Regions from separate parts of the Citrobacter enshiensis genome, predicted to be linked through region 1. Evidence: predicted binding sites of a transcription regulator. Region 1 holds the regulator's gene; each other region holds the start of a gene.
What was found. Region 1 encodes PurR, which represses purine synthesis genes. Its sites were predicted from a motif close to CANGCAAACGTTTGCNTG; they were not measured.

Region 2: the regulator PurR is predicted to act here: its motif matches at 4,797-4,814, upstream of purE (5-(carboxyamino)imidazole ribonucleotide mutase).
Region 3: the regulator PurR is predicted to act here: its motif matches at 2,022-2,039, upstream of purH (bifunctional phosphoribosylaminoimidazolecarboxamide formyltransferase/IMP cyclohydrolase).

The regions. Positions count from the first base shown of each region.
Region 1 is NZ_CP119862.1:2,613,517-2,623,625, reverse strand. It holds gene P2W74_RS12815 (riboflavin synthase subunit alpha) at 1-91, shown strand, start outside; gene cfa (cyclopropane fatty acyl phospholipid synthase) at 133-1,281, opposite strand; gene punC (purine nucleoside transporter PunC) at 1,575-2,780, opposite strand; gene punR (DNA-binding transcriptional activator PunR) at 2,893-3,825, shown strand; gene purR (HTH-type transcriptional repressor PurR) at 3,822-4,847, opposite strand; gene cydH (cytochrome bd-I oxidase subunit CydH) at 5,144-5,233, shown strand; gene P2W74_RS12785 (MFS transporter) at 5,400-6,566, shown strand; gene sodB (superoxide dismutase [Fe]) at 6,620-7,201, opposite strand; gene P2W74_RS12775 (C40 family peptidase) at 7,329-8,159, opposite strand; gene grxD (monothiol glutaredoxin 4) at 8,498-8,845, shown strand; gene rnt (ribonuclease T) at 8,918-9,565, opposite strand.
Region 2 is NZ_CP119862.1:3,518,611-3,528,719, forward strand. It holds gene folD (bifunctional methylenetetrahydrofolate dehydrogenase/methenyltetrahydrofolate cyclohydrolase FolD) at 189-1,055, shown strand; gene ybcJ (ribosome-associated protein YbcJ) at 1,057-1,269, shown strand; gene P2W74_RS16900 (metal-dependent hydrolase) at 1,393-1,914, shown strand; gene cysS (cysteine--tRNA ligase) at 1,988-3,373, opposite strand; gene ppiB (peptidylprolyl isomerase B) at 3,547-4,041, shown strand; gene lpxH (UDP-2,3-diacylglucosamine diphosphatase) at 4,044-4,766, shown strand; gene purE (5-(carboxyamino)imidazole ribonucleotide mutase) at 4,885-5,394, shown strand; gene purK (5-(carboxyamino)imidazole ribonucleotide synthase) at 5,391-6,458, shown strand; gene mnmH (tRNA 2-selenouridine(34) synthase MnmH) at 6,557-7,639, shown strand; gene P2W74_RS16935 (porin) at 7,690-8,823, opposite strand; gene ybbP (putative ABC transporter permease subunit YbbP) at 9,076-10,109, opposite strand, start outside.
Region 3 is NZ_CP119862.1:4,559,901-4,570,009, reverse strand. It holds gene purD (phosphoribosylamine--glycine ligase) at 1-310, opposite strand, end outside; gene purH (bifunctional phosphoribosylaminoimidazolecarboxamide formyltransferase/IMP cyclohydrolase) at 326-1,915, opposite strand; rRNA gene P2W74_RS21705 (16S ribosomal RNA) at 2,541-4,101, shown strand; tRNA gene P2W74_RS21700 (tRNA-Glu) at 4,189-4,262, shown strand; rRNA gene P2W74_RS21695 (23S ribosomal RNA) at 4,484-7,442, shown strand; rRNA gene rrf (5S ribosomal RNA) at 7,539-7,658, shown strand; gene P2W74_RS21685 (acetyltransferase) at 8,059-8,502, opposite strand; gene metA (homoserine O-acetyltransferase MetA) at 8,659-9,588, shown strand; gene aceB (malate synthase A) at 9,858-10,109, shown strand, end outside.

The DNA.
Region 1 (10,109 bases):
CGATCCGCAAACCCAGGCGGTTGTCGATACGGTTGAGCGCGTATTAGCGGCCCGGGACAGTGCCGTAAATAAGCTGGCGAATGACGCTTAGCGAAATGGAAGCAGCCCCCGCAGAATTCGGGGGCTGTTCATCTAGCGGGGAACGCGCAGACCGTGTTCAACACCGCGCGAAAAAACGACCTGCCAGAGTTGAATATCGCGGGCGCGAAAGGCGCCAGCGCAGGCATTCAAATAATAACTGAACATCCGTTTAAAACGCTCGCTGTAGTTATCTGCGATTTCAGGCCAGGCATTGATAAAGCGCGAATACCACGACATCAGCGTTGTATCATAATCGGCGCCAAAATTGTGCCAATCCTCCATCACAAAATGCGGTTCACTGGCGTTGGCAATCTGACGCACGGAAGGTAAGCAACCGTTCGGGAAGATATATTTATTGATCCACGGGTCGACATTGTTGTCGGTCTTTTTGGAGCCGATGGTATGAAGCAGAAACAAGCCGTCAGATTTTAAATTACGGTCAACCACCTCAAAGTAGGTGTCGTAGTTTTTGGGGCCGACATGTTCGAACATACCTACCGAAACAATTCGATCGAACTGATCCTGTAAGTCGCGATAATCCTGCAGCAGAATGGTGACATCCAGCCCTTCGCAGCGCTGTTGCGCCATTTTCTGCTGTTCCGCAGAAATGGTCACTCCCACCACGCTGACCGCGTAATTGGCCGCCATATATTGCGATAATCCGCCCCAGCCACAGCCAATATCCAGCACGCGCATACCCGGTTTAAGCTGCAATTTTTCACAAATCATTTTTAGCTTCGCCTGCTGGGCAGATTCCAGGGTATCGGCCTCTTTCCAGTAAGCGCAGGAATATTGCATGTACGGGTCAAGCATCCGGCTGAAAAGATCATTACCAAGATCGTAATGCTCTTTGCCGACTATCCAGGCGCGTTTTTTACTTTGCAGATTGAACAGGCGCGCGCCTGCGATGCGGAGGGTATCTTTGAAATGGTGAGGAAGTTGATTTTCGAGGCCAGCGCGCAGAACTTTATTGAAGAAAATATCCAGCCGTTCGCACTCCCACCAGCCATCCATGTAGCTTTCACCTAAACCCAGCGATCCTTCCTGCAATACGCGTTTGAAAAAATCGGGGTTTTTGATTTGAATATCAGCCGGGGCAGGACCGTTGATAGCAACGCCCGCACGGCTCAGTAATTCGTTGGTGATACGGTACCAGTCATCATCCGGTACACTGACTTCTTCTATACACGATGAACTCATAGTTTCTCCATCACTGGTCGGTGATCAGAACCTTAAAACAGCGTAGACGCTTTTTGGGCTATGTGAGAAATCTCACGGATAAAGTCCGCGAGCCTATAATCCGACGTAGAACAGAGGAAGGGAGAACCCTTGCCGAAAAGGCCATTCCTTGGTTAATCGGGAGCGCTCCGGCTCCCGTTAGATCGCAATATTTATCGTATTTATATAACAGCCAAAAATGAGTATAGGCTTCAACAATCGGTGAAACAACCCAAAAATGTTAGCAAGCTAATGAGTGGCTATTAACGTTATTTTTAGTACGAATCGTTGTGCGCCATCTCAGAGTGGGAGGTGTGATGCGTTGACTCACTCGCCTGCAACTGCATCCAATACCCTAATCCTGCGAGAGCGACCGTTGATAACATGACGCTGGTGGTGGTCAGCAACGGTGTGCTGATTAACCAGGAGACAACCAGACTGGCCAGGAAACAGAGACCCAACTGCAGCGTGTTCTGCAATGCTGCGGCACGCCCGGTGGCTTGTGGGAATGGACGCAATGCCTGAGCCACAACAATAGGGTAGATCGCGCCGTTGGCAATAGCCATGACACAGAAGGGGATCAGAATTTCGGTCAGCGAGACATGGTGAATAAAACTGGTCGCCCAGGTGGCGATGACGCTCAATGCGAAGATGACCAATAACCAGGGTAACAGTTGTTGTCCCTGCCATTTTTGTAACGCCGCACGGCAACCGTAGCCACCGATCAGGAAGGCGATGGTTTGCGGAACATAACTGAGACCAATCACTGCGGGGCTATAACCCATTTCGTTAAGGATGAACGGCGAACCGGTTAACCATGCGAAGAAGCTTGCGGAACAGGCAGCGTAAATCAGCACGTTCCCGCGATAGGCTTTCGAACGCAGCAGGGTGGTGAACGTCAGTTTATCCTGGCTATCGTCACGTGCTTTTGCGGTGGGTTTTAAACGCAGGGCGGGCAACATCAGGATCAGCGTAATCACAAACAGCGTGGCGAAAATGGCCTGCCAGGAAAAATGCGCGAGGATCCAGCTACCTAACAGCGGCGCAAGCGCAGGCGACAACCCGACCAATGGCATGATGGTGGCAAAAATACGGTTAACTTTTTGCGACGGGTAGTAATCCGTCACCAGTGCCTGCCAGACAACCGCAGCAGCACACACGCCAATGGCCTGGATAAAGCGCAGAACCAGCAAGCCCGTTGCACTTTCTACCCACAGCATACCCAGACTTCCCAGGGCGAAGATCGACAAGCCGACCAATAATATGGGCTTACGACCGTAGCGATCGGACAGCGGACCCCAGGCGAGTTGTGCGATGGCGAATCCGGCTAAGAACAGGCTCAGACTGGCGCTGACGGCAGAGGCCGGTGTTTGCAAATCGGCCTGAATTGCAGCAAATGCAGGTAAGTACATATCTGTTGCCAGAAAACCCAGTACGCTGAGACCCGCCAGCCAGACTAAAAAACCTTTTCCCGGTTGCATATTACATTCTCTTTTTTATCAGTAAGACATTGCCGCAGAGTGTAGGGAGTGAAATTCCCGTTGTGAAACGCTAATATTTGTCTACTGAATTCAAATTTTTTGTAGGCAGAATATGTGGTCAGAATATTCCCTTGAAGTTGTTGATGCTGTCGCGCGCAATGGCAGCTTCAGTTCCGCCGCCCAGGAGCTGCATCGCGTGCCTTCTGCAGTGAGCTACACCGTACGTCAACTGGAAGAGTGGCTGGCGGTGCCCTTGTTTGAACGACGCCATCGGGATGTGGAATTGACGCCTGCCGGTGCCTGGTTTTTAAAAGAAGGCCGCTCTGTTATCAAAAAAATGCAGATCACCCGCCAGCAGTGCCAACAGATTGCGAACGGTTGGCGAGGGCAACTGCCTATCGCGGTAGACAATATTGTGCGGCCAGAACGCACCCGGCAGATGATTGTCGATTTCTACCGCCACTTTGATGACGTTGAGCTGGTCGTTTCTCAGGAGGTGTTCAACGGCGTCTGGGATGCGCTTTCCGACGGACGCGTGGAACTGGCTATTGGTGCGACGCAGGCGATCCCCGTAGGGGGGCGCTATACCTTTCGCGATATGGGAATGTTGAGCTGGAGCTGCGTGGTGGCAAGTCATCATCCCCTGGCGGCGATGCCCGGTCCCTTGAGTGATGATACGTTGCGCAACTGGCCGTCGCTGGTCCGTGAAGACACGTCACGGACACTGCCTAAACGCATAACCTGGCTGCTGGACAACCAAAAGCGCGTGATCGTACCGGATTGGGAGTCGTCAGCAACCTGTCTTTCCGCCGGGTTATGCGTCGGTATGGTGCCCACGCATTTTGCAAAACCGTGGCTCGACAGTGGCAAATGGGTTGCGTTAACCCTGGAGAATCCGTTCCCGGATGCGGCATGTTGCCTGACCTGGCAGCAAAATGATACGTCGCCCGCCTTAGCCTGGTTGCTGGAGTATTTAGGCGACAGTGAAACGCTGAACAAAGAGTGGCTGCGAGAACCTGAAGAGGTTCCCGCAGAGGAGGCTTAACGACGATAGTCGCGGAACGGACCATCAGCAACCGAACGACGTTCGATCAGGCGCGGATGGACTTCAATGGACTGCGACTCTTCACGCTTATTCACGATACGGTCTAACAGCATATTAAAGGCCGTTTCGCCAAGTGAGTCTTTAGGCTGGTGAATGGTGGTCAGTGCGGGTGTGAAATAGCGCGCGTTACGCACATTGTCATAACCGATCACCGAAATATCCTGCGGTACCCGCAAGCCCATTTCATCGGCAGCACAGAGCGCCCCCATTGCCATGATGTCGCCACCGCAAAATACCGCGGTCGGGCGATGGGACTGAGAGAGGATCTGCTGCATTGCACGATAACCTGACTCGGGTTCAAAATCGCCCTGCACAATCCAGTCTTCCGGGACTTTTATCAGTGCTTCGTCCATCGCCTTCATAAAGCCCGCCAGGCGGCCAGCGCCGGTGTTGCGCTCCATCGGGCCGGGAATGGCGCCGATTTCACGATGACCGCGCTCCACCAGATAACGACCGGCCATATAACCGCCTTCGAAAGCGTTATCAATGACCGTATCGGTAAAGTCGGCTTTCGCTTCGCCCCAATCCATCACCACCATCGGAATATGGCGATACTCTTCAAGCATGGAAAGCAGAGACTCCGGATATTCCGAACACATGACCAGCAGGCCATCCACACGCTTTTGCGCCATCATGGAAAGATAGGCCCGCTGTTTTTCGAGATTATTCCAGGCATTGCCAAGGATCAGGGTATAGCCTTTCTGGAAGCAGTTCTTCTCAACGGCTTCAATAATCTCAGCAAAATAAGCGGCTTCACTGCTGGTTGCCAGCAGGCCGATAGATTTGGTGTGGTTCACCTTCAGGCTGCGGGCGACCGCACTCGGGGAGTAGTGCAGTTCTTTGATGGCAGCCCAGACGGCATTACGTGTCTCTTCTGCGACAAAACGCGTTTTGTTAATTACATGTGATACGGTTGTAGTGGAAACGTTTGCTCGCTTCGCTACATCTTTAATTGTTGCCATTACATTTCACTCCAGACCATATCCAAACTCCTGAAAATACTGTAGGTAAACGTTTGCCTTTACACACCCTTATCGCAACATCAGGGTTGCGGCACGCCGGGAAAACGACACGAAACGTCAGGAGGGGGTCAATGGCCGGTACGCTAATCAAGTAAGCGTGGAATTTTGTCTGATCTTGACGAAAAGGGGAAGAGTTAAAAGTGGTTATCAATATAAATCCTGGGAGATTTTTACATCCAAGTGTGTAAAAATGCGCAATATCACTTTTTGTGTGGAAATAAAAAGGAGCAAATTTGATGAGCACCGATCTGAAGTTTTCGTTAATAACCACTCTTATTGTTCTGGGTCTGATCGTAGCGGGTGGTCTGACCGCAGCACTGCACTGATTTACCGTGAGGGAGCGTGCTCTCCCTCATTTCGTTGCCCCTTCATTGTTACTAAATCGGCAAAAGTCTTTTGCCATTCTGTTAACTTTATTCTTTTTGTGATTGATGTCATGCTTTTGGCTCTTATCGGGTGTCGCTTCGCGGCACGGTGCAGCGGAGTCGATGTATGAAAATTAATTACCCCTTACTGGCGCTTGCGATTGGCGCATTCGGTATTGGGACCACGGAATTCTCTCCGATGGGCCTGTTGCCCGTCATTGCTCATGGCGTGAACGTCTCCATTCCCGCCGCCGGGATGCTCATCAGCGCTTATGCGGTGGGGGTGATGGTGGGCGCGCCGTTAATGACCCTGTTGCTGTCGCACCGCGCTCGTCGTAATGCGCTGATTTTTCTGATGGCCATTTTTACGCTGGGCAACGTCCTGTCGGCCATTGCGCCGGATTACACCACCTTAATGTTATCGCGCATTTTGACCAGCCTTAATCACGGTGCCTTTTTCGGGTTGGGTTCGGTCGTGGCGGCAAGTGTGGTGCCAAAACATAAGCAGGCCAGCGCCGTGGCGACAATGTTTATGGGGTTAACCATTGCGAACATTGGCGGCGTGCCTGCTGCCACATGGCTTGGGGAAACCATTGGCTGGCGGATGTCCTTTTTAGCGACCGCAGGGCTGGGTGTGATTGCCATGCTCAGTTTGTTCTTCTCTCTGCCGAAAGGCGGTGCAGGGGAACGGCCGGACGTGCGTAAAGAACTGGCTGTCTTGTTACGCCCGCAGGTGCTTTCTGCACTGCTCACCACCGTACTGGGCGCAGGGGCCATGTTTACCCTCTACACCTATATTTCACCCGTTCTGCAAAACATCGCTCATGCCACGCCGGCCTTCGTGACCGCGATGTTAGTGCTGATCGGCGTTGGATTCTCGATCGGCAACTATTTAGGCGGCAAACTGGCCGATCGATCCGTCAACGGTACTCTGAAAGGTTTCTTACTGCTGCTGGTGGTTATCATGCTGGCCATTCCTTTCCTTGCACGCAATGATCTGGGCGCTGCGTTCAGTATGGTGGTGTGGGGGGCGGCGACATTTGCCGTCGTTCCGCCTTTGCAGATGCGCGTGATGCGTGTTGCCAGTGAAGCGCCGGGGTTGTCCTCGTCGGTGAATATCGGGGCCTTTAACCTTGGCAATGCGTTAGGCGCGGCGGCAGGCGGGGCAGTGATTTCTGGCGGTCTGGGGTATAGCTTTGTTCCGGTGATGGGAGCTATCGTGGCAGGGCTGGCGTTATTGCTGGTCTTTGTTTCAGCGAGAAGGCAGCCTGAAACGGCATATGTCGCCAACTGATCGAGTGAGTTAAAAATAAAAACGCAGAAGGGATACCTTCTGCGTTGTCTTATTTACGCCGCGAAGTTCTTCGCAACGAATTCCCAGTTTACCAGCGCCCAGAAATGCTCCAGGTAGCCAGGACGGGCATTACGGTAGTCGATGTAGTACGCATGTTCCCACACGTCAACGGTCATCAGCGGCGTGGCATCCGTGGTTAACGGGGTGCCTGCGTTGGACGTAGAAACGATAGCCAGTTTGCCATCAGCCCCTTTCACCAACCAGGTCCAGCCGGAACCGAAGTTTTTAATCGCAGCATCGGTGAATTGCGCTTTGAATTCAGCAAAGCTACCGAAGGACGCAGCGATAGCGTCAGCCAGTTTACCGGTTGGTTCGCCGCCCGCGTTCGGGGCCAGGCAGTTCCAGTAGAACGTGTGGTTCCAGACCTGTGCTGCGTTATTGAATACGCCACCTTCTGAACTACGGACGATCTCTTCCAGTGATTTACCTTCAAAGGCGGTACCTTTGATCAGGTTATTGAGATTCGTCACATAGGTTTGATGATGTTTGCCGTAGTGATATTCCAGCGTTTCAGCGGAAATGTGTGGTGCCAGCGCGTCTTTGGCATACGGTAATGCAGGTAATTCGAACGACATTGCTTCTCTCCTTATTATTAATATTGAGTACGTACAATAGCCCTAAAGTACGTAAGGATAGGGTAGCAAATTGAAAGGTGATGCAAAAGAAGAACTTACCCTGTTGCGTAAACAACAGGGTAAGGGATTAACGAATGGTTTTTGGCGTCATGACGCGGCGGGCGCCGACATAGTGGCGTTGCCAGTAATCTTCGCTTAATGAGGTGATCTGAATTTCCTGCCCTGAACGGGGGGACTGGATAAATTTGCCGTTGCCGACGTACACGCCGACGTGATCCGCCGTACCGCGCCCCTGGGTCCGGAAGAAGACCAGATCGCCATTTTTCAGTTCATCACGCTCAATCGGTGAGGCGTCGCGGAGGTGGTACATTTCATTTGCCGTACGCGGAATACGGAATTTCACCAGATCTTTATAGGCGTACCAGACCAGGCCGCTGCAATCAAAACCGGTACGTGGCGACGTGCCGCCCCAGTGATACGGTTTGCCAATCTGATTCATCAACGTGGACATCGCCGTTTTGGTCGCTTTCTGAACTCTGACCTTATGCGCATCGGCAAGCGAAGCTGGTGCGGTCTCTTTCACCTTCACACAATGGGGCTTGCGGCCTTTGCGCGGCGTGCATTTTTCGCTCCAGGTGACGGCTGCAGTTTTTGCTGTCGTGGAGGAGATGCGGCGATGTGCGTTTTTGGTGGTTTTCGCTGGCGTGGTCGTGTGCTTTTTGGACGAAGAGGCGGTTTTTACGCTGGTTTTGTTAACGGTTTTTTTGACGGTTTTCTGACTGGTTTTGGTTGTTTTTTTACTGGCCGTCGCGTTCTTATGTTTATCTGCCGTTTTCGTTACGTGAGAAACAGCAGGCGTCTCCCTGGTTTGCCGGGAAGCATTAGCCGGGGATGTTAAAGAGAGTGTGGAAAAAAGCAAAGCACAGAGCGTGATCGAAATTCGGTTTATCCGCGCCACTGAGCAGTCCTCTGGTTAATGGCAGGCCGGTATCATGCCTGCGTGTGATTTACAAAACTTGTCGATTCTAATCCATAAAAGCACAGAAAGTTAATCGCTTTTATCATCTAAAACCTCATTTCTTAAGCGACTGCAAAAAAAATCAACAGCTCGTACTAAAAATGGTCAACGATGAGTCCATGACGTGTCGTTTTAAAGGATAAGGAATATAGAGAATGCAACTTATCGCGTCAGGGGATAAAATAGTAAAGAGTAATGAAAATGTTATTTTCCGTTGCCAGCCTGACCCGCTACAATGTCAGACTACTGCCGTAAAAGAAGTTAAAGGAAGCGAGACAATGAGCACCACTATCGAAAAAATCCAGCGCCAGATCGCTGAAAACCCGATTCTCCTGTACATGAAAGGTTCTCCAAAACTGCCTAGCTGCGGTTTCTCCGCCCAGGCGGTCCAGGCGCTGTCTGCCTGTGGTGAGCGTTTTGCCTATGTTGATATCCTGCAGAACCCGGATATTCGCGCGGAATTACCGAAATATGCAAACTGGCCAACCTTCCCGCAACTGTGGGTCGATGGTGAACTGGTTGGCGGCTGTGATATTTTGATCGAAATGTATCAGCGCGGTGAGTTGCAGCAACTGATTAAAGAAACTGCGGCGAAATACAAAACCGAAGAACCTGATGCTGAGTAATCAGCGGAAATAAAAAAAAGCGACCATTCGTTGGTCGCTTTTTTTATGGGCTCGCACGCCTGATAAAAACGATTAAGCGTCTTCCGGCAGCGGTAGTGGCCACCCGCCAAGGCGTTTCCAGCGGTTCACAATTTCGCAAAACAGGATGGCGGTGCGTTCGGTGTCATAGAGGGCGGAGTGCGCCTGGGTACCATCAAACTCCATACCTGCCGCCAGACAGGCTTTTGACAACACGGTTTGCCCCAGCGCCAGACCGCTGAGTGCCGCAGTATCGAAGGTCACGAAGGGATGAAACGGATTACGCTTCAACGATGCACGTTCCGCTGCCGCCATCATAAAGCTGTGATCGAAGGTGGCGTTGTGGGCAACCATGATGGCCCGGTTGCAACCGCTATCTTTGATACCTTTGCGCACCATTTTGAAGATCGCGTGCAACGCGTCGTACTCGCTGACGGCACCGCGCAGCGGATTCGACGGATCGATGCCGTTAAAGGCGAGCGCCTCAGGCTGCAAGTTTGCCCCTTCAAACGGTTCGACATGGAAATGCAGCGTCGTGTCCGGCATCAACCAGCCGTGTTCATCCATTTTCAATGTGATGGCGGCGATCTCAAGCAGCGCATCGGTTTTGGCGTTAAACCCAGCCGTTTCGACATCGATTACGACAGGATAAAAACCACGAAAACGGTCACACAGACCGGAAAGTTGAGCGTTATCGGACATCAGGGTCTCTTAATACAGAAAAATTGCAGCGCGCATTATGGCAAATTTTGTTGCTTACGGGAATGGGAGAGGGAAAAGCGGACATCAGGTATTGCGTACCGGCAGATCGATACCCTGTATAGGATACTGATGTTCCATCAGACTGCCTGTGGGAACTGTCTTCCTCTTCCGATTACAGGAACACCTGCTCATAAAATGAAAAAGCATATTACCTCGCGGCATTAAAATGTTGGTTTACGCGGGAAATGGCGTTGACAATCATACGAGTCAAATTCACAAGGGAAATATATCCCGTATTAATGTTTTTTTATCCGCATTGTTCTATTTTCAGGTCTTGGGCTATCGTGTTATTTATTTAATTAACGAGTTCAGTTATATCCTCTTAATATAACTTTCCTAATATGTGAGGTAATGATCAATATCAAACTGGGTTAAATTTATGTTTAATTATAGTGTTCATGTTGTGAGCTGTCCAAAATTGGACTAAACATTGATTACTGACGGCTTTTTATTAATATACAATATTATTATGTTGTTTTGACTA
Region 2 (10,109 bases), 910 kb from region 1:
AGGTTAAATTTAATTAGCCTACGTACAAAAAATCACCGCCATTTTGCCGTGAAACCAGGCCAGAGCCTGAAGGCCAAACGGCCACGATCGCATCTAAAGTCGCAAACGAAAACTGACAGCGCGCCCCGCTTCTGACAAAATAGTCACATCCCCTTTGACTTAACGTAACAGATGGAATCCTCTCTCTGATGGTAGCAAAGATTATTGACGGTAAAACGATTGCGCAGCAGGTGCGCTCTGAGGTTGCTCATAAAGTTCAGGCGCGTTTAGCGTCCGGACTTCGCGCCCCAGGACTGGCTGTTGTGCTGGTAGGCAGCAACCCGGCTTCGCAAATTTATGTCGCAAGCAAGCGCAAAGCCTGTGATGAGGTGGGGTTCGTCTCCCGCTCTTATGACCTGCCTGAAACCACCAGCGAGGCGGAACTGCTTGAGCTTATCGATACGCTTAACGCAGACAACACCATCGACGGTATTCTGGTGCAACTGCCGTTACCGGCGGGCATCGACAACGTCAAAGTGCTTGAGCGCATCGCGCCAGACAAAGACGTGGATGGTTTCCATCCGTACAACGTAGGTCGTTTGTGCCAGCGCGCGCCACGTCTGCGTCCGTGTACTCCGCGCGGTATTGTTACCCTGCTTGAGCGTTACAATATCGATACCTACGGGCTGAATGCCGTGGTGATTGGCGCCTCCAACATCGTCGGCCGCCCGATGAGCATGGAACTGCTGCTGGCAGGTTGCACCACCACCGTCACTCACCGCTTTACCAAAAACCTGCGTCATCACGTCGAAAATGCCGACCTGCTGATCGTGGCCGTCGGCAAACCCGGATTTATTCCCGGCGAGTGGATAAAAGAAGGCGCCATCGTGATCGATGTCGGCATTAACCGTCTGGAAAATGGTAAAGTTGTCGGCGACGTCGTCTTTGACGATGCGGCGGCGCGTGCGTCATACATCACGCCAGTGCCGGGCGGCGTCGGTCCGATGACCGTCGCAACACTTATCGAAAACACGCTGCAGGCGTGTGTTGAATATCACGATCCACAAGGTAATTAATATGGCGAATTTTTCTTTAGGCAAGCATCCGCACGTGGAGCTGTGCGATTTGCTCAAACTGGAAGGCTGGTGTGAAAGCGGCGCCCAGGCGAAAATTGCCATTGCAGAAGGTTTAGTCAAGGTCGATGGCGCGGTGGAAACCCGTAAACGCTGCAAAATCGTCGCGGGACACACCGTGAGTTATGAAGGTCACAGCATTAACGTCGTCGCGTGATCTCAGCTGCCGGATGACGGTTAACACCTTATCCGGCCAGTTCCCCCGCATTTCAGATAATTAACTTCATCGTCCCTTCACAGTAAACTGTTAGCATGTTGTTTTTCATACGAAGCGAACCTCATGCCAACCATTGTTACCCACGCCGCCGTTCCTCTTTGTCTTGGATTAGGCCTCGGCCTCAAGGTTATTCCCCCTCGCCTGCTGTTTGCCGGGATCGTGCTGGCGATGCTGCCCGATGCCGACGTCCTGGCGTTTAAGTTTGGTATTGCCTACGGCAACGTGTTTGGCCATCGTGGTTTTACCCACTCGCTGTTATTTGCCTTTGTCGTACCCTTTTTATGCGTACTGATCGGGCGACGATGGTTTAGAGCGGGGCTGGTTCGCTGCTGGCTGTTCCTGACGGTGTCACTGCTGTCGCACAGTTTGCTGGATTCAATCACCACCGGTGGAAAAGGCGTCGGCTGGTTGTGGCCGTGGTCTGACGAACGTTTCTTTGCCCCCTGGCAGGTGATCAAGGTCGCGCCGTTTGCGCTCTCACGCTATGCCACGCCGTACGGGCATCAGGTGATGCTGTCTGAGTTGATGTGGGTGTGGTTGCCGGGTGTGGTGGTGATGGGAATGTTGTGGTGGCGTAGACGTTAAAAAGCCGGGTGGCGGCTTCGCCTTACCCGGCCTACGAGGCCGGACACGCATCAGCGCATCCGACAATAGACGATTATTTACGACGCCAGGTGGTTCCTTGCGGACCATCTTCCAGCACGATCCCCATCTCGTTCAGACGATCACGCGCCGCATCTGCTGCCGCCCAGTCTTTCGCTTTACGGGCATCGAGACGCTGTTGAATCAACGCTTCGATCTCAGCAACTTCACCATCATCCGCTTGCGCGCCGCTTTGCAGGAACGCTTCCGGATCCTGTTCCAGCAGACCCAGCACGCCAGAGAGCTTACGCAGATGCGAGGCCATCGCGTTTGCCGCCGCCAAATCTTCACCCTTCAGGCGATTCACTTCACGCGCCATATCAAACAATACCGAGTAGGCTTCTGGCGTGTTGAAATCGTCGTTCATCGCCTCAACAAAACGCGCTTCAAACGCTTCGCCACCCGCAGGGGCAACGGATTTGTCCGTTCCGCGCAGCGCAGTGTAAAGACGTTCCAGCGCCGAACGCGCCTGTTTCAGGTTCTCTTCGCTGTAGTTGAGCTGGCTACGATAGTGGCCGGACATCAGGAAGTAGCGAATGGTTTCAGCGTCGTAGTATTTCAGGACGTCGCGCACGGTGAAAAAATTGCCCAGTGATTTAGACATTTTCTCGCGATCAATCATCACCATACCGGAGTGCATCCAGTAGTTCACGTACTCACCGTCATGCGCACAGGTCGACTGGGCGATTTCGTTTTCATGGTGCGGGAACATCAGGTCAGAACCGCCGCCGTGAATATCAAAATGGTTGCCTAACTGTTTGCAGTTCATCGCCGAACATTCAATGTGCCAGCCCGGACGCCCTGCGCCCCACGGTGACGACCAGCTCGGCTCGCCCTCTTTCGACATTTTCCACAACACGAAATCCATCGGGTTGCGTTTCACGTCAACGACGTCCACACGAGCCCCGGCCTGGAGCTGGTCGAGATCCTGACGTGACAGCAGGCCATAGTTCGGGTCCGTCGGGACATCAAACATCACATCGCCGTTATCTGCCACGTAGGCGTGACCTTTGGCAATCAACTGTTCAGTAATTTCAATGATTTCGTGGATATGGTGCGTTGCGCGCGGTTCGAGGTCCGGGCGCAAAATGTTCAACGCATCGAAATCGTTGTGCATCTCGGCAATCATGCGATCGACCAGCGCCACAAAGTTTTCGCCGTTTTCGTTGGCGCGTTTGATGATTTTGTCATCGATATCGGTAATGTTACGCACGTATTTCAGTTTGTAGCCGAGGAAACGCAGGTAGCGCGCCACCACGTCGAAGGCAACAAACGTACGTCCGTGACCAATATGACAGAGATCGTAAACGGTAATACCACACACGTACATGCCGACTTCCCCGGCATGAATAGGCTTAAATTCCTCTTTCTGGCGCGTCAGTGTATTAAAGATTTTTAACATCGAAGATTCCGTATAGACGTGTGTGGATAATAAAGTCTGTATAATACCCATAATTCAGACTGGAATCAGCACACATTGCAAGATGATCCCGTCTTACGGTTATGCTATAACACCCCACTATATGTGACCCAGCGTTGGGTCGAAGCACCACTATATCGGAACAGGATGCAAAAATGGTTACTTTCCACACTAATCACGGCGATATCGTAATCAAAACCTTTGATGACAAAGCGCCTGAAACAGTTAAAAACTTCCTGGACTACTGCCGCGAAGGTTTTTACAACAACACCATTTTCCACCGTGTCATTAACGGTTTTATGATTCAGGGCGGCGGTTTTGAGCCGGGCATGAAGCAAAAAGCCACCAAAGAGGCTATCAAAAACGAAGCCAACAACGGTCTGAAAAACACCCGTGGTACGCTGGCAATGGCGCGTACTCAGGCTCCGCACTCCGCGACTGCCCAGTTCTTTATTAACGTTGCCGACAACGACTTCCTGAACTTCTCTGCCGAAAGCATGCAGGGCTGGGGCTACTGCGTATTCGCCGAAGTCGTTGAAGGCATGGACGTTGTAGACAAAATTAAAGCGGTGTCCACCGGTCGCAGCGGCATGCATCAGGACGTACCAAAAGAAGACGTCATCGTCGAAAACGTGACCGTCAGCGAGTAATCGTGGCGACACTGTTTATTGCAGATCTTCACCTCTGCACAGAAGAACCGGCGATCACCGCCGGTTTTCTGCGTTTTTTAGCCGGTGAAGCGCGTCAGGCAGACGCACTGTACATTTTGGGCGATCTTTTCGAAGCCTGGATAGGCGACGACGATCCCAATCCCCTGCACCGCGAAATAGCCGCTGCGATTAAAGCGGTGGTCGATTCCGGCGTGCCCTGTTTTTTCATTCACGGCAACCGCGACTTTCTGCTCGGTAAACGTTTTGCCCGTGAAAGCGGCATGACCCTGCTACCGCAGGAAAAGGTGCCTGAGCTGTATGGCCGACGCGTGTTGATCATGCATGGCGATACCTTGTGTACCGATGATGTCGGTTACCAGGCGTTTCGCGCCAAAGTGCATAAACCCTGGCTGCAAAGGCTGTTTCTTGCCCTGCCGCTGTTTATTCGTAGCCGTATTGCCGCCAAAATGCGGGCTGGCAGCAAATCTGCCAACATCAGTAAATCGCTGGAAATTATGGATGTTAACCCTCAGGCCGTGGTGGCTGAGATGGAGAAGCACCAGGTGCAATGGCTGATTCACGGCCATACCCATCGCCCGGATGTGCATGAACTCACGATCAATAGGAAACCCGCTTTTCGTGTCGTTTTAGGCGCCTGGCACCACGAAGGCTCGATGGTAAAAGTCACGCCGGACAACGTTGAACTGATCCCCTTCCCGTTTTAAATTCTCTCAGCCATTTGCCGCAACTTTAACCGCGCAACCGTTTTCCTTGCCGTATTATCATGCTATTCTCTGTGGCCTCAAAAGCAGTGTGTCCCGCACCACAGGAGTTTTCAGACGCATGTCTTCCCGCAATAATCCGGCGCGTGTCGCCATCGTGATGGGGTCCAAAAGCGACTGGGCTACCATGCAGTTTGCCGCCGAAATCTTTGAAATCCTGAACGTTCCACACCACGTTGAAGTTGTTTCCGCTCATCGCACCCCCGACAAATTGTTCAGCTTCGCCGAAAGCGCCGAAGAGAACGGTTATCAGGTGATTATTGCCGGTGCCGGCGGTGCAGCACATTTGCCGGGAATGATTGCCGCGAAGACGCTGGTGCCCGTACTGGGCGTTCCGGTACAGAGCGCGGCGCTGAGCGGCGTTGACAGCCTCTACTCTATTGTTCAGATGCCACGCGGTATTCCGGTCGGTACGCTGGCGATTGGTAAAGCGGGCGCGGCGAACGCAGCACTGCTGGCAGCGCAAATTCTGGCGCTCCATGACAACGCGTTGCATCAGCGCCTGAATGACTGGCGTAAGGCACAAACGGATGAGGTGCTGGAGAATCCAGATCCGCGGGGTGCGGCATGAAGCAGGTCTGCGTGCTGGGCAACGGTCAATTAGGGCGGATGCTGCGCCAGGCCGGTGAACCGTTAGGGATCGCCGTCTGGCCAGTGGGACTGGATGCCGAACCTGCCGCCGTTCCTTTTCAGCAAAGCGTAATTACCGCAGAAATTGAGCGCTGGCCAGAAACCGCGCTGACCCGCGAACTGGCGCGCCACCCGGCCTTTGTCAACCGCGATGTGTTCCCAATCATCGCCGACCGCCTCACGCAAAAACAGCTTTTTGACAAGCTCTCCCTTGCCACCGCACCGTGGCAACTGCTGGCCGCCAGCGACGAATGGCCGCACATTTTCGAACGCTTGGGCGAACTGGCGATTGTCAAACGCCGCGTCGGGGGTTATGACGGTCGCGGACAGTGGCGCTTGCGTAATGATGAAACTGACCAACTCCCGAATGACTGCTACGGCGAGTGTATTGTCGAGCAGGGGATCAACTTCTCCGGGGAAGTGTCATTAGTTGGCGCACGCGGTCACGACGGCAGCACCGTCTTTTATCCGTTGACGCACAACCTGCATCAGGACGGAATTCTGCGCACCAGCGTGGCATTTCCGCAGGCTAACACCCGATTGCAGGAACAGGCGGAAGCCATGCTTTCCGCCATCATGCAGGAGTTGGGTTACGTCGGGGTGATGGCGATGGAGTGTTTTATCACCTCAGAAGGACTGCTGATCAACGAACTGGCCCCACGCGTGCATAACAGCGGGCACTGGACGCAAAACGGCGCCAGTATCAGTCAGTTCGAGCTTCATCTGCGCGCCATCACGGGACTGCCATTACCGACGCCGGTGGTAAACAGCCCATCGGTGATGGTGAATTTGATTGGCAGCCCTCTGAATTATGACTGGCTGAAACTGCCGTTAGTGCATCTGCACTGGTACGACAAAGAGGTTCGGCCGGGGCGTAAGGTAGGTCACCTGAACCTGACCGACAGCGACACCGCGCGCCTAAACGCCACGCTGGAGGCACTGGCGCCATTACTGCCGCCAGACTACGCCAGCGGCATCATTTGGGCGCAAAGTAAGCTCATATAACCCAGAAAAATGCCGGGAAATAGAACTTATCCTTTCCCGGCCCCTCTCTCAGCGCGTAAAATCCTGCCCATTGCTGTTTTGTTTTATCAGGATCTCCCATGAACGATGGAACGGATTATCGCGCGATCCTCACCGCCGATACGCCTTTAATCGATGTACGCGCCCCAGGCGAATTCACGCAGGGCGCCATGCCCGCAGCCATTAACCTGCCCTTGATGAATGATGAAGAGCGCGCCGCCGTCGGCACCTGCTACAAGCGCCAGGGGCCAGAGGCCGCACTCAAGCTTGGTCATCAACTGGTTTCCGGCGAGCTTCGCCAACAGCGGCTGGATGGCTGGCGAGAAGCGTGTCAACAACGGCCCACCGGCTATCTTTGCTGCGCGCGCGGCGGCCAACGCTCGCACATTGTTCAGCAGTGGCTGCGCGAGTCGGGTATTAACTACCCGCTGATCGAGGGCGGCTATAAAGCGTTACGCCAGTCTGCCATCCGCGTCACCGAAGAACTGGTGCAAAAGCCCATCATCTTAATTGGCGGCTGTACCGGCAGCGGCAAGACGCAACTGGTACAACAGCAGCCCAACGGTATCGATCTCGAAGGGCTGGCGCACCATCGCGGTTCCTCATTTGGCCGCACGCTGCAGCCGCAACTCAGTCAGGCCAGTTTTGAAAACCTGCTGGCAAGTGAGTTGCTCAAGGTCGATGCGCGCCAGACACTGCGTTCCTGGGTGCTGGAGGACGAAGGCCGGATGATTGGTTCGAACCATCTGCCGGAATGTTTGCGCGAGCGTATGACGCAGGCGGAAATTGCGGTGGTCAACGATCCCTTTGAGTTGCGTCTGGAACGGCTGCGTGAAGAGTATTTCGTGCGTATGCATCATGACTTTACTCACGCTTATGGCGAAGAGCGCGGCTGGCAGGAGTACAGCGAGTATTTGCACCACGGGCTGTCAGCCATTCAGCGTCGGCTGGGCCTGCAACGATTTAAAGAATTGACCACCGCGCTCGATATTGCCCTGGCTGAACAGCAGAGCACCGGCAGCACCGAGGCGCATTTCTGTTGGCTGGTTCCGCTGCTGGAAGAGTATTACGACCCAATGTATCGCTATCAGCTCGAAAAGAAAGCAGAGAAAATTGTCTTTCGCGGCACGTTTGATGACGTCGGAGAGTGGTTGAGTCGTTAAAAAATGCCGGATGAGACGCGTGAGTGTCGCCATCCGGCACAGTGTCAGACTTAGAAGTCGTAACGCAGGCGCACCAGGTTCATATCACCCAGGTCGTCGGTGCTGGAGGTAAAGACGTGTTCGTAATCAACACGGAAACCATAATCCAGTTGGAAGCTGATCCCCACGCCGTTGTCGGTACGCAGATAATCACGACCATTCACGTATTCAATACGATCGCCCATAAAGTAAGGCTGGATGGATTTAACCGCATACTGACCAATCGGGAATTTATAGCCCGCAAAGTATTCCAGACCCCACGCATCACCGGCAAAGTAATCGTTAACGGACACTTTTTTGGTGGTCATAAAGTTCTGATACCAGCCGCCGCCCATGGAGAAGGTCCAGTTGTCAGGCGTCCAGCTTAATGCCGTACCGACGATGTTCTGGTCGTAGGTTTTGCTGTCGTTGCCACGCATCTCCGCACGGGTGTAGTTCCACGCCGTACCCCAGGTCAGATCGTCAGTGATGTGATAATCCACACCCAGAGAGCCGCCGCCTTTACGTTTGTATTTCAGGCCATTGTTCGGGTTGTACTCGTCGCTGAACAGATAAGAGGCGTAGAGATCAACATCCCCCACCGCTTTCTTATATTTCAGAGATTTACGGGTGCGGTACGAACCATCGTAGTCGCCGTTAATCCCGTTACCCGGCGCCTGGCCGATCATGTCGTAGTCCCAGATATCGGTTTTCGCCCCGACCACATCATAGTAAATACTGTTCTGTTGACCGAAGGTCAGCGTACCCCAGGTATCACTTTTCAGACCGGTGTATAACATACGACGGGTCGTGTCGTTGGCACCATCCGCGTAGTGGTTGTCCCAGTTGAACATCGCCGGGAAGTTCACGCCCAGCTCGTAGTAGCTGACCCAGCTAATGTCATCAAACAGGTAGTAATCGGCCGCGAAACGAAAACGCGTACCGCCGTCAAACCCATTACGCTTATACCCATTCGCACCGTCATCGCCAGCCATATTCTGGAACTGCGGACGGATACTCCCGCCAACGGTGAAGTTGAGACGGCTCAGAGGATCACCCGCCTGAGGATCCTGTTTCAGAACCGTGATTTCCGCCTGAGAGGCGAAAGACGTCAATGCCACTGCTGCGCCGATCGATGCCGCCAGCGCTGTTGTTTTTATATTCATCATTGTTCCTTGATAGATTTACCCTGAAAAATTCACGCGATTGGCAGACGCACACGCGTCGCCAGGCGACATGAGTTCTGACGGGGATAGCCTGCTAATTATTCAGCAGGTGAATATTAACTTTTATTGATACTGCTGTGTTGGCGGGTTTTTAATGATTTGTGCTACTAAATATCAAGGAATTATCAATTTGTGCCACATAATGGGTACGCGCCAGTATAAAAACTGGCGCGCAATCATCATCCACATGAATTAATTACTGAATTGACGGAACAGCGCTTTACCTTTTAAAAGACGCACGCCTAGCCATCCGCCGCAAACGGAGAGTAAAAGTGCGCCACAAAAGGGCAGCACAATCCACAGTCGCCAGTCAGGCTCCCACGGGAAGTCAAAAACGCGGGTTTGCAACACGGCCAGCGCCGTTTCAGCGCCAATGGCCGCCACCAGCCCGGAAACCAGGCCCAACATGGCAAACTCGCACCACAACGTGGTACGCAGCAGTTTTTTACCCGCGCCCAGCGTTCGCCAGACCACCAGCTCCTGATGACGCTGGCGCATACCAACCTGCACCTGCGCCAGTAACAGCAGCATGCCGCAGGCGGTCACCAGAACCACCATCACCTCCAGCGCCCGACTGACCTGATCCAGTACCTGGGCCACCTGTTTCAGGATCGCGCCAATATCCAGCAGACTGACAGTGGGAAACTCGCGGTTCAACTGCGTCAGCATGCCATTGCCGTTCTCCCAGCGGAAACTGGTGAGCCAGCTTTGTGGCTGCCCGTCCAGCGCGCCAGAGGGGAAAATAAAGAAGAAGTTGGGGCGCAGACTTTCCCAGTCCACCCGGCGCAAACTGGTGACCTTCGCGCTGAACTCCTGGGTATCGCCCATAAAGGTCACGGAATCCCCGAGGCCTATCTTCAGGCGTTTCGCCAGCCCCTCTTCGATCGAGACTTCCCCGACGTTTGGCGGCCAGTTTCCGGCAGTGATCGGATTATGGTTGGGACGAACATCCTGCCAGGTCAGATTCAGTTCGCGGTTAAGCGCTTCATCCTGATTCCCCTCCGTTGGCTTCCCGTTAATGGCCGTCAGTCGCGCCCGCACGATCGGGTAGAACGCTTCGGGGATCACCTGATGCTCCGAAAGAAATGCTTTCAGCGGCGTCACTTGTTCAGTCGCAATGTTTAACAGAAAGTAATTTGGGCTTTCCGGCGGCATTTGTTGCTGCCAACGATCAAGTAAATCGCCGCGTAGCACCAGCAGTAGCGCCAGTAGCATAAAGGAGAGAG
Region 3 (10,109 bases), 1.9 Mb from region 1:
ACCCTTCCAGCTGTGCGGCGCCTTCGGTTGGGCCGAAGATTTTCAGGCCCGCAGCACGGAACGCGTCAACCACGCCAATGACCAGCGGCGCTTCCGGACCGACGATGGTCAGGTCAATCTTCTCATTCTGGGCAAAGCTCAGCAGCGCCGGGATATCGGTCACGCCGATAGCGACGTTTTGCAGGGCTGGCTCCAGCGCCGTACCTGCGTTGCCCGGTGCCACAAAGACAGTTTCAACCTGCGGCGACTGCGCCGCTTTCCAGGCCAGCGCATGCTCGCGCCCGCCGTTACCAATCACTAATACTTTCATCGTCTGCTCCGTGAATTAATGGCGGAAGTGGCGCATGTCAGTGAAGAGCATCGCAATACCGTGCTCGTTGGCGGCGGCAATCACCTCATCATCACGAATAGAACCGCCAGGCTGAATGACGCAGGTCACGCCAGCCGCGGCTGCAGCGTCAATACCGTCGCGGAACGGGAAGAAGGCATCAGAGGCCATCGATGACCCTTTCACTTCCAGACCTTCGTCGGCCGCTTTGATGCCTGCAATCTTCGCTGAGTAAACGCGACTCATCTGGCCCGCGCCGATACCGATAGTCATATTGCCTTTGGCATAGACGATGGCGTTGGATTTCACGAATTTCGCCACTTTCCAGCAGAACAGCGCGTCACGCAGTTCCTGTTCGGTCGGCTGACGTTGGGTGACCACGTGCAGATCTTCCGCGCCGACCATCCCCAGATCACGATCCTGAACCAACAGACCGCCGTTCACACGTTTGAAGTCGAGGCCCGGAACACGCTCAGCCCACTGGCCGCAGGTCAGTACGCGCACGTTCTGTTTGGCTGCGGTGATTTTCAATGCTTCTTCGCTGGCGGACGGCGCAATGATCACTTCGACAAACTGACGGGAGATAATGGCCTGCGCGGTTTCTGCATCCAGCTCGCGGTTAAAGGCGATAATGCCGCCGAATGCGGAGGTCGGGTCGGTTTTGTATGCGCGATCGTAAGCGTCGAGGATAGAGTTGCTGATGGCGACGCCGCATGGGTTGGCGTGCTTCACAATCACACAGGCGGGTTCGGCGAACTCTTTCACACACTCCAGCGCTGCGTCGGTATCCGCGATGTTGTTATAAGAGAGGGCTTTCCCCTGAACCTGGGTTGCGGTGGCAACGGAGGCTTCTTTCACATTCTCTTCTATATAGAAGGCCGCCTGCTGGTGGCTGTTTTCACCATAACGCATATCCTGCTTCTTAATGAAGTTGAGGTTCAGGGTGCGCGGGAAGCGACCAGCGGCTTCTTTGCTTTCGCCATGGTAGGCCGGAACCATGCTGCCGAAGTAGTTGGCGATCATGCTGTCATAGGCGGCGGTGTGCTCAAACGCTTTGATGGCGAGGTCGAAACGGGTGTCGAGGGTAAGAGAACCGTCGTTGGCATCCATCTCTTTAATAATGGCGTCATAGTCGCTGCTCTTTACTACGATGGCGACATCTTTATGGTTCTTGGCGGCGGAGCGCACCATGGTCGGGCCGCCGATATCAATATTCTCTACCGCATCTTCCAGTGAGCAGCCTTCACGGGCAACGGTCTGAGCGAACGGATAAAGGTTAACGACCACCATATCAATGGGGGCGATACCGTGCTGTTCCATAATCCCGTCGTCCTGGCCGCGACGACCGAGAATGCCGCCGTGGACTTTTGGATGCAGGGTCTTCACACGTCCATCCATCATCTCCGGGAAACCGGTGTAATCGGAAACTTCGGTCACTGGCAGACCTTTCTCTGCTAACAGACGGGCTGTACCGCCTGTGGACAGCAGCTCCACATCGCGTGCGGAAAGTGCCTGGGCGAATTCGACGATACCGGCTTTGTCAGAAACACTGAGCAGAGCGCGGCGGACTGGACGACGTTGTTGCATGGTAAATCCCCTGGATTTGACGATTACAGAGAGCGTTAGCTGAATTTTTCGTGAAAAACTCAGCTAACGCCCCTTACGGGGCATCCTTGTCTGGCGGTGGCATTGTAACGAAAACGTTTGCGCAACGCTCGCGAATTTTTCTTTTTCAATATTGACCCCACTTTCGCTCACTGAAGATCGTACATATAGAAAGAAGATCGCAGAAATGATCGGGTCTTTTGTGGATAACTCTGTGTGTAAATGGGTATAAGGCGGGGTTTTGCTGTGGAATGCAGCAGTCAGTCATTTTTCTGTCATTTAAGGGTTGCGGGCGCCAGAGAACTCCCTATAATGCGCCTCCATCGACACGGCGGATGTGAATCAACTTCACACAAACAGCCGGTTCGGTTGAAGAGAAAAATCCTGAAAATCAGGGTTGACTCTGAAAGAGGAAAGCGTAATATACGCCACCTCGCAACGGTGAGCGAAAGCCGCGTTGCACTGCTCTTTAACAATTTATCAGACAATCTGTGTGGGCACTCGAAGATACGGATTCTTAACGTCGCAAGACGAAAAATGAATACCAAGTCTCAAGAGTGAACATACGTAATTCATTACGAAGTTTAATTCTTTGAGCATCAAACTTAAATTGAAGAGTTTGATCATGGCTCAGATTGAACGCTGGCGCAGGCCTAACACATGCAAGTCGAACGGTAGCACAGAGGAGCTTGCTCCTTGGGTGACGAGTGCGGACGGGTGAGTAATGTCTGGGAAACTGCCCGATGGAGGGGGATAACTACTGGAAACGGTAGCTAATTACCGCATAATGTCGCAAGACCAAAGAGGGGGACCTTCGGGCCTCTTGCCATCGGATGTTGCCCAGATGGGATTAGCTAGTAGGTGGGGTAACGGGCTCACCTAGGCGACGATCCCTAGCTGGTCTGAGAGGATGACCAGCCAACACATGGAACTGAGACACGGTCCAGACTCCTACGGGAGGCAGCAGTGGGGAATATTGCACAATGGGGCGCAAGCCTGATGCAGCCATGCCGCCGTGTATGAAGAAGGCCTTCGGGTTGTATAAGTACTTTCAGCGGGGAGGAAGGCGATACGGTTAATAACCGTGTCGTTTGACGTTACCCGCAGAAGAAGCACCGGCTAACTCCGTGCCAGCAGCCGCGGTAATACGGAGGGTGCAAGCGTTAATCGGAATTACTGGGCGTAAAAGCGCACGGCAGGCGGTCTGTCAAGTCGGATGTGAAATCCCCGGGCTCAACCTGGGAACTGCATCCGAAACTGGCAGGCTAGAGTCTTGTAGAGGGGGGTAGAAATCCAGGTGTAGCGGTGAAATGCGTAGAGATCTGGAGAATACCGGTGGCGAAGGCGGCCCCCTGGACCAAAGACTGACGCTCAGGGTGCGAAAGCGTGGGGATGCAAACAGGATTAGATACCCTGGTAGTCCACGCCGTAAACGATGTCCGACTTGGAGGTTGTTCCCTTGAGGAGTGGCTTCCGGAGCTAACGCGTTAAGTCGACCGCCGTGGGGAGTACGGCCGCAAGGTTAAAACTCAAATGAATTGACGGGGGCCCGCACAAGCGGTGGAGCATTGTGGGTTTAATTCGATGCAACGCGAAGAACCTTACCTACTCTTGACATCCACGAATTTAGCAGAGATGCTTTAGTGCCTTCGGGAACCGTGAGACAGGTGCTGCATGGCTGTCGTCAGCTCGTGTTGTGAAATGTTGGGTTAAGTCCCGCAACGAGCGCAACCCTTATCCTTTGTTGCCAGCGGTTCGGCCGGGGAACTCAAAGGAGACTGCCATTGATAAACTGGAGGAAGGTGGGGATGACGTCAAGTCATCATGGCCCTTACGAGTAGGGCTACACACGTGGCTACAATGGCATATACAAAGAGAAGCGACCTCGCGAGAGCAAGCGGACCTCATAAAGTATGTCGTAGTCCCGGATCGAGGAGTCTGCAACTCGACTCCGTGAAGTCGGAATCGCTAGTAATCGTGGATCAGAATGCCACGGTGAATACGTTCCCGTGGCCCTTGTACACACCGCCCGTCACACCATGGGAGTGGTTGCAAAAGAAGTAGGTAGCTTAACCTTCGGGAGGGCGCTTACCACTTTGTGATTCATGACTGGGGTGAAGTCGTAACAAGGTAACCGTAGGGGAACCTGCGGTTGGATCACCTCCTTACCTTAAAGAACCTGCCTTTGTAGTGCTCACACAGATTGTCTGATGAAAAGTAAATAGCAAGGCGGTCTTGCGATGTGAGACTTAAGTGTCCCCTTCGTCTAGGAGGCCCAGGACACCGCCCTTTCACGGCGGTAACAGGGGTTCGAATCCCCTAGGGGACTGCCACTTGCTGGGTTCGTGAGTGAAAGTCACCTGCCTCAGTATCTCAAAACTGACTTCCGAGTCATGTTTGAGATATTTGCTCTTTAAAAATCTGGATCAAGCTGAAAATTGAAACGACACACTGTGTCTGTTCTCCGTAATAAGAACAGATAAGCGGTGTGTTCGAGTCTCTCAAATTTTCGCAACACGATGTGTTTTACGAAACACCTTCGGGTTGTGAGGTTAAGCGACTAAGCGTACACGGTGGATGCCCTGGCAGTCAGAGGCGATGAGAGGACGTGCTAATCTGCGATAAGCGTCGGTAAGGTGATATGAACCGTTATAGCCGGCGATTTCCGAATGGGGAAACCCAGTGTGATCCGTCACACTATCATTACGTGAATACATAGCGTAATGAAGCGAACCGGGGGAACTGAAACATCTAAGTACCCCGAGGAAAAGAAATCAACCGAGATTCCCCCAGTAGCGGCGAGCGAACGGGGAGCAGCCCAGAGTCTGAATCAGCATGTGTGGTAGTGGAACGGTCTGGAAAGTCCGACGGTACAGGGTGATAGTCCCGTACACCAAACTGCATGTGTTGTGAACTCGAAGAGTAGGGGCTGGGACACGTGGTAGTCCTGTCTGAATATGGGGGGGACCATCCTCCAAGGCTAAATACTCCTGACTGCCCGATAGTGAACCAGTACCGGTGAGGGGAAAGGTGCGGAAAAGACCCCGGCGAGGGGAGTGAAAAAGAACCTGAAACCGTGTACGTACAAGCAGTGGGGAGCCTCTTTATGGGGTGTGACTGCGTACCTTTTTGTATAATGGGGTCAGCGACTTATATTCTGTAGCAAGGTTAACCGAATAGGTGGGGGGGGGGAGCCGAAGGGAAACCGAGTCTTACTGGGCGTTAAGTTTGCAGGGTATAGACCCGAAACCCGGTGATCTAGCCATGGGCAGGTTGAAGGTTGGTAACACTAAGCTGGGAGGGACCGAACCGACTAAGTTGTTGAAAATTAGCGGATGACTTGTGGCTGGGGGGGTGAAGAAGGCCAATCAAACCGGAGATAGCTGGTTCTCCCCGAAGCTATTTAGGTAGGCGCTCTCGTGGAACTCATCTTCGGGGGTAGAGCACTGGTTTCGGCTAGGGGGGTCATCCCGACTTACCAACCCGATGCAAACTGCGATACCGAAGAGATTGTTATCACGGGAGACACACGGCGGGTGCTAACGTCCCGTCGTGAAGAGGGGAAACAACCCAGACCGCCAGCTAAGGTCCCAAAGTCATGGTTAAGGTGGGAAAGCGATGTGGAGAGGGCACCAGACAGCCAGGATGTTGGGCTTAGAAGCAGCCATCATTTAAAGAAAGCGTAATAGCTCACTGTCGAGTCGGCTGCGGCGGAAATGTAACGGGTCTAAACCATGCACCGAAGCTGCGGCAGCGACACTATGTGTTGTTGGGTAGGGGAGCGTTCTGTAAGCCGTTGAAGGTGGCCTGTGAGGGTTGCTGGAGGTATCAGAAGTGCGAATGCTGACATAAGTAACGATAAAGGGCGGGTGAAGAAGCCCGCTCGCCGGAAGACCAAGGGTTTCCTGTCCTACGTTAATCGGGGCAGGTGAGTCGACCCCTAAGGCGAGGCCGAAAGGCGTAGTCGATGGGAAACAGGTTAATATTCCCTGTACTTGGTGTTACTGCGAAGGGGGGGACGAGAAGGCTATGTTAGCCGGCGACGGTTGTCCCGGTTTAAGCATGTAGGCGGAACGATTAGGTAAATCCGGTCGTTTATTAACGCTGAGGTGTGATGACGAGGCACTACGGTGCTGAAGTAACAAATGCCCTGCTTCCAGGAAAAGCCTCTAAGCATCAGGTAACACAGAAATCGTACCCCAAACCGACACAGGTGGTCAGGTAGAGAATACCAAGGCGCTTGAGAGAACTCGGGTGAAGGAACTAGGCAAAATTGGTGCCGTAACTTCGGGAGAAGGCACGCTGATATGTAGGTGAAGCGATTTACTCGTGGAGCTGAAATCAGTCGAAGATACCAGCTTGCTGCAACTGTTTATTAAAAACACAGCACTGTGCAAACACGAAAGTGGACGTATACGTGTGACGCCTGCCCGGTGCCGGAAGGTTAATTGATGGGGTTATCCGTAAGGAGAAGCTCTTGATCGAAGCCCCGGTAAACGGCGGCCGTAACTATACGGTCCTAAGGTAGCGAAATTCCTTGTCGGGTAAGTTCCGACCTGCACGAATGGCGTAATGATTGGCCAGGCTGTCTCCACCCGAGACTCAGTGAAATTGGAACTCGCTGTGAAGATGCAGTGTACCCGCGGCAAGACGGAAAGACCCCGTGAACCTTTACTATAGCTTGACACTGAACACTGGTCTTGATGTGTAGGATAGTGTGGGAGGCTTTGAAGTGTGGACGCCAGTCTGCATGGAGCCAACCTTGAAATACCACCCTTTAATGGCTGGTGTTCTAACGTAGACCCGTAATCCGGTTGCGGACAGTGTCTGGTGGGTAGTTTTGACTGGGGCGGTCTCCTCCTAAAGAGTAACGGAGGAGCACGAAGGTTAGGCTAATCCTGGTCGGACATCAGGAGGTTAGTGCAAAGGCATAAGCTAGCTTGACTGCGAGAGTGACGGCTCGAGCAGGTGCGAAAGCAGGTCTTTAGTGATCCGGTGGTTCTGAATGGAAGGGCCATCGCTCAACGGATAAAAGGTACTCCGGGGATAACAGGCTGATACCGCCCAAGAGTTCATATCGACGGGCGGTGTTTGGCACCTCGATGTCGGCTCATCACATCCTGGGGCTGAAGTAGGTCCCAAGGGTATGGCTGTTCGCCATTTAAAGTGGTACGCGAGCTGGGTTTAGAACGTCGTGAGACAGTTCGGTCCCTATCTGCCGTGGGCGCTGGAGATTGAGGGGGGCTGCTCCTAGTACGAGAGGACCGTAGTGGGACGCATCACTGGTGTTCGGGTTGTCATGCCAATGGCATTGGCCCGGTAGCTAAATTGCGGAAGAGATTAAGTGCTGAAAGCATCTAAGCACGAAACTTGCCCCGAGATGAGTTCTCCCTGAGACTATAAGTCTCCTGAAGGGAACGTTGAAGACTACGACGTTGATAGGTCGGGGTGTGTAAGTGTAGCGATACATTGAGCTAACCGATACTAATGAACCGTGAGGCTTAACCTTACAACGCCAAAGGTGTTTTTGGCGAAGAGACATCAGATTCAGCTTGATACAGATAAGATTAACCGGCGAAAAGCGGGTTAATAGAACAGAATTTTGCCTGGCGGCTGTAGCGCGGTGGTCCCACCTGACCCATGCCGAACTCAGAAGTGAAACGCCGTAGCGCCGATGTGTAGTGTGTGGGGTCTCCCCATGCGAGGAGTAGGGGAACTGCCAGACATCAATCAAAGCGAAAGGCTCAGTCGAAAGACTGGGCCTTTTGTTTATCTGTTGTTTGTCGGTGAAAGCTCTCCGGAGCAGGACAAAATCGTCGGGAACGATTTTGAACGCCGTTTACGGCGGCCCCGCAGGGGCGAGTATCAGGATGATACGAGTACTATGGAGTCGGGAGCGGATTTGAACGTTGCGCAGCAACGGCCCGGAGGGTGGCGGGCAGGACGCCCGCCATAAACTGCCAGGCATCAAACAAGTGAAAAGCCCATCCTGACGGATGGGCTTTTTTGCGTCTGCGGTTTGTGAAAAATGCCGGATAGCGTCGTTTGCACGCCTTATCCGGCCTGTGGGTTACAGAGAACCGCAGATGCAGCGCTATCCGGCAATACAAACCGTACTAAACTTCTTATTCTCCGGCATACGCCAGGTTCAATAACGGATACGGTTTTCCAAGATCATCAACCTCTGAACGTCCCGTCACTGTAAATCCCATCTTCTTATAGAACCCAACGGCTTGTTCATTTTGCTCATTAACGTCGGTCGTTAACCCGGGAGCCAGCGCCAGCGCATGCTCAACCAGCCATTTCCCCACGCCACAACCACGAACATCAGGATCGACGAATAACGCATCCATATGTTCGCCGGTGAGCAGCATAAACCCTACAGGTTCATCCCGTTCCGTCACGGCTACCCATAATGGTGCTTCCGGTAAAAACGAACTGACCAGCTCTTCCAGTTCAACGCGATATTCCGCTGACAGGAAATCATGTGTGGCATCGACTGAGCGACACCAGATGGCAATCAATTTCTCGCCTTCATCACGCCGCGACCGGCGAATGCTAATAACCATATCTTCTCCTTTTATTTATGCTTATATTTTATCGTAGATACCGTCGTGAAACTTTCTCACCTTTAGCATGCAGGCTCGACATCCGTGCAATTCCTGGGTATCTTCAGCTATCTGGATGTCTAAACGTTTAAACGTATGTAGTGAGGTTATCAGGTTATGCCGATTCGCGTACAGGACGAGCTGCCCGCCGTCAATTTCTTGCGTGAGGAAAACGTCTTTGTGATGACGACGTCTCGCGCTTCCGGTCAGGAAATTCGCCCTCTGAAGGTGCTTATTCTCAACCTGATGCCGAAGAAGATTGAAACGGAAAACCAGTTCCTGCGTCTGTTGTCGAACTCACCGCTTCAGGTTGATGTTCAATTACTGCGTATTGATGCTCGTGAGTCGCGTAATACGCCAGCGGAACATCTGAATAACTTTTACTGTGACTTTGAAGATATCCGCGATCAGAACTTTGATGGTCTGATTGTGACTGGCGCGCCGCTGGGTCTGGTTGAATTTAATGACGTCGCTTATTGGCCGCAGATCAGGCAGGTACTGGAATGGGCGAAGGATCACGTCACCTCGACGTTGTTTGTCTGTTGGGCAGTACAGGCCGCGCTGAATATCCTCTACGGGATCCCGAAGCAGACGCGCACAGATAAACTTTCTGGTGTTTATGAGCACCATATTCTTCATCCTCATGCGTTGCTGACTCGCGGATTCGATGATTCGTTTCTCGCCCCGCATTCACGCTATGCGGATTTCCCGGCGGCACTGATCCGTGATTATACCGATCTCGAGATCCTGGCTGAAACCGAGGATGGCGATGCTTACCTGTTTGCCAGTAAAGATAAGCGCATTGCCTTTGTGACGGGTCATCCGGAATACGATGCGAATACGCTGGGCAGTGAATATTTTCGGGATGTTGAGGCGGGACTAAACCCGGATGTACCGTACAACTATTTCCCGAAAAACGATCCACAAAACAGACCACGCGCAACATGGCGTAGCCATGGCAATTTGTTGTTCATCAACTGGCTCAACTATTACGTCTATCAGATCACGCCATATGATCTGCGTCACATGAATCCAACACTGGATTAATCTTCTGCAGCTAACGATCCTAAAGCGTTTCAGCATGTTGAATCAGGCACCTTCGGGTGCCTTTTTTATTTCCGAAATGCACCTCACAGTGTAATTGAATTTTATTTTTATTGTTATCAATAGGTTAATTATAAATTAAATTAAAAATGGAAATTGTTTTTGATTTTGATTTTTAATTGAGTAGTCTTAGTTGTGCTGAACGAAAACCACACAACGATCCTTCGTTCGCATTGGGGGAAGTATTCGGATCCATGACGAGGAGCTGCACAATGAATCAACAGGTAACGACAACTGACGAATTGCTGTTTACCCGGCCATATGGTGAGCAAGAAAAGCACGTTTTGACCGCAGAAGCGGTGGAGTTTCTGACCGAACTGGTGACGCGGTTTACGCCGAAGCGTAATAAACTGCTGGCCGCACGTATCCAGCAACAGCAGGATATCGACAATGGTAAGTTGCCTGATTTTATTTCGGAAACGGCTTCCATTCGTAATGGTGACTGGAAAATTCGTGGGATTCCC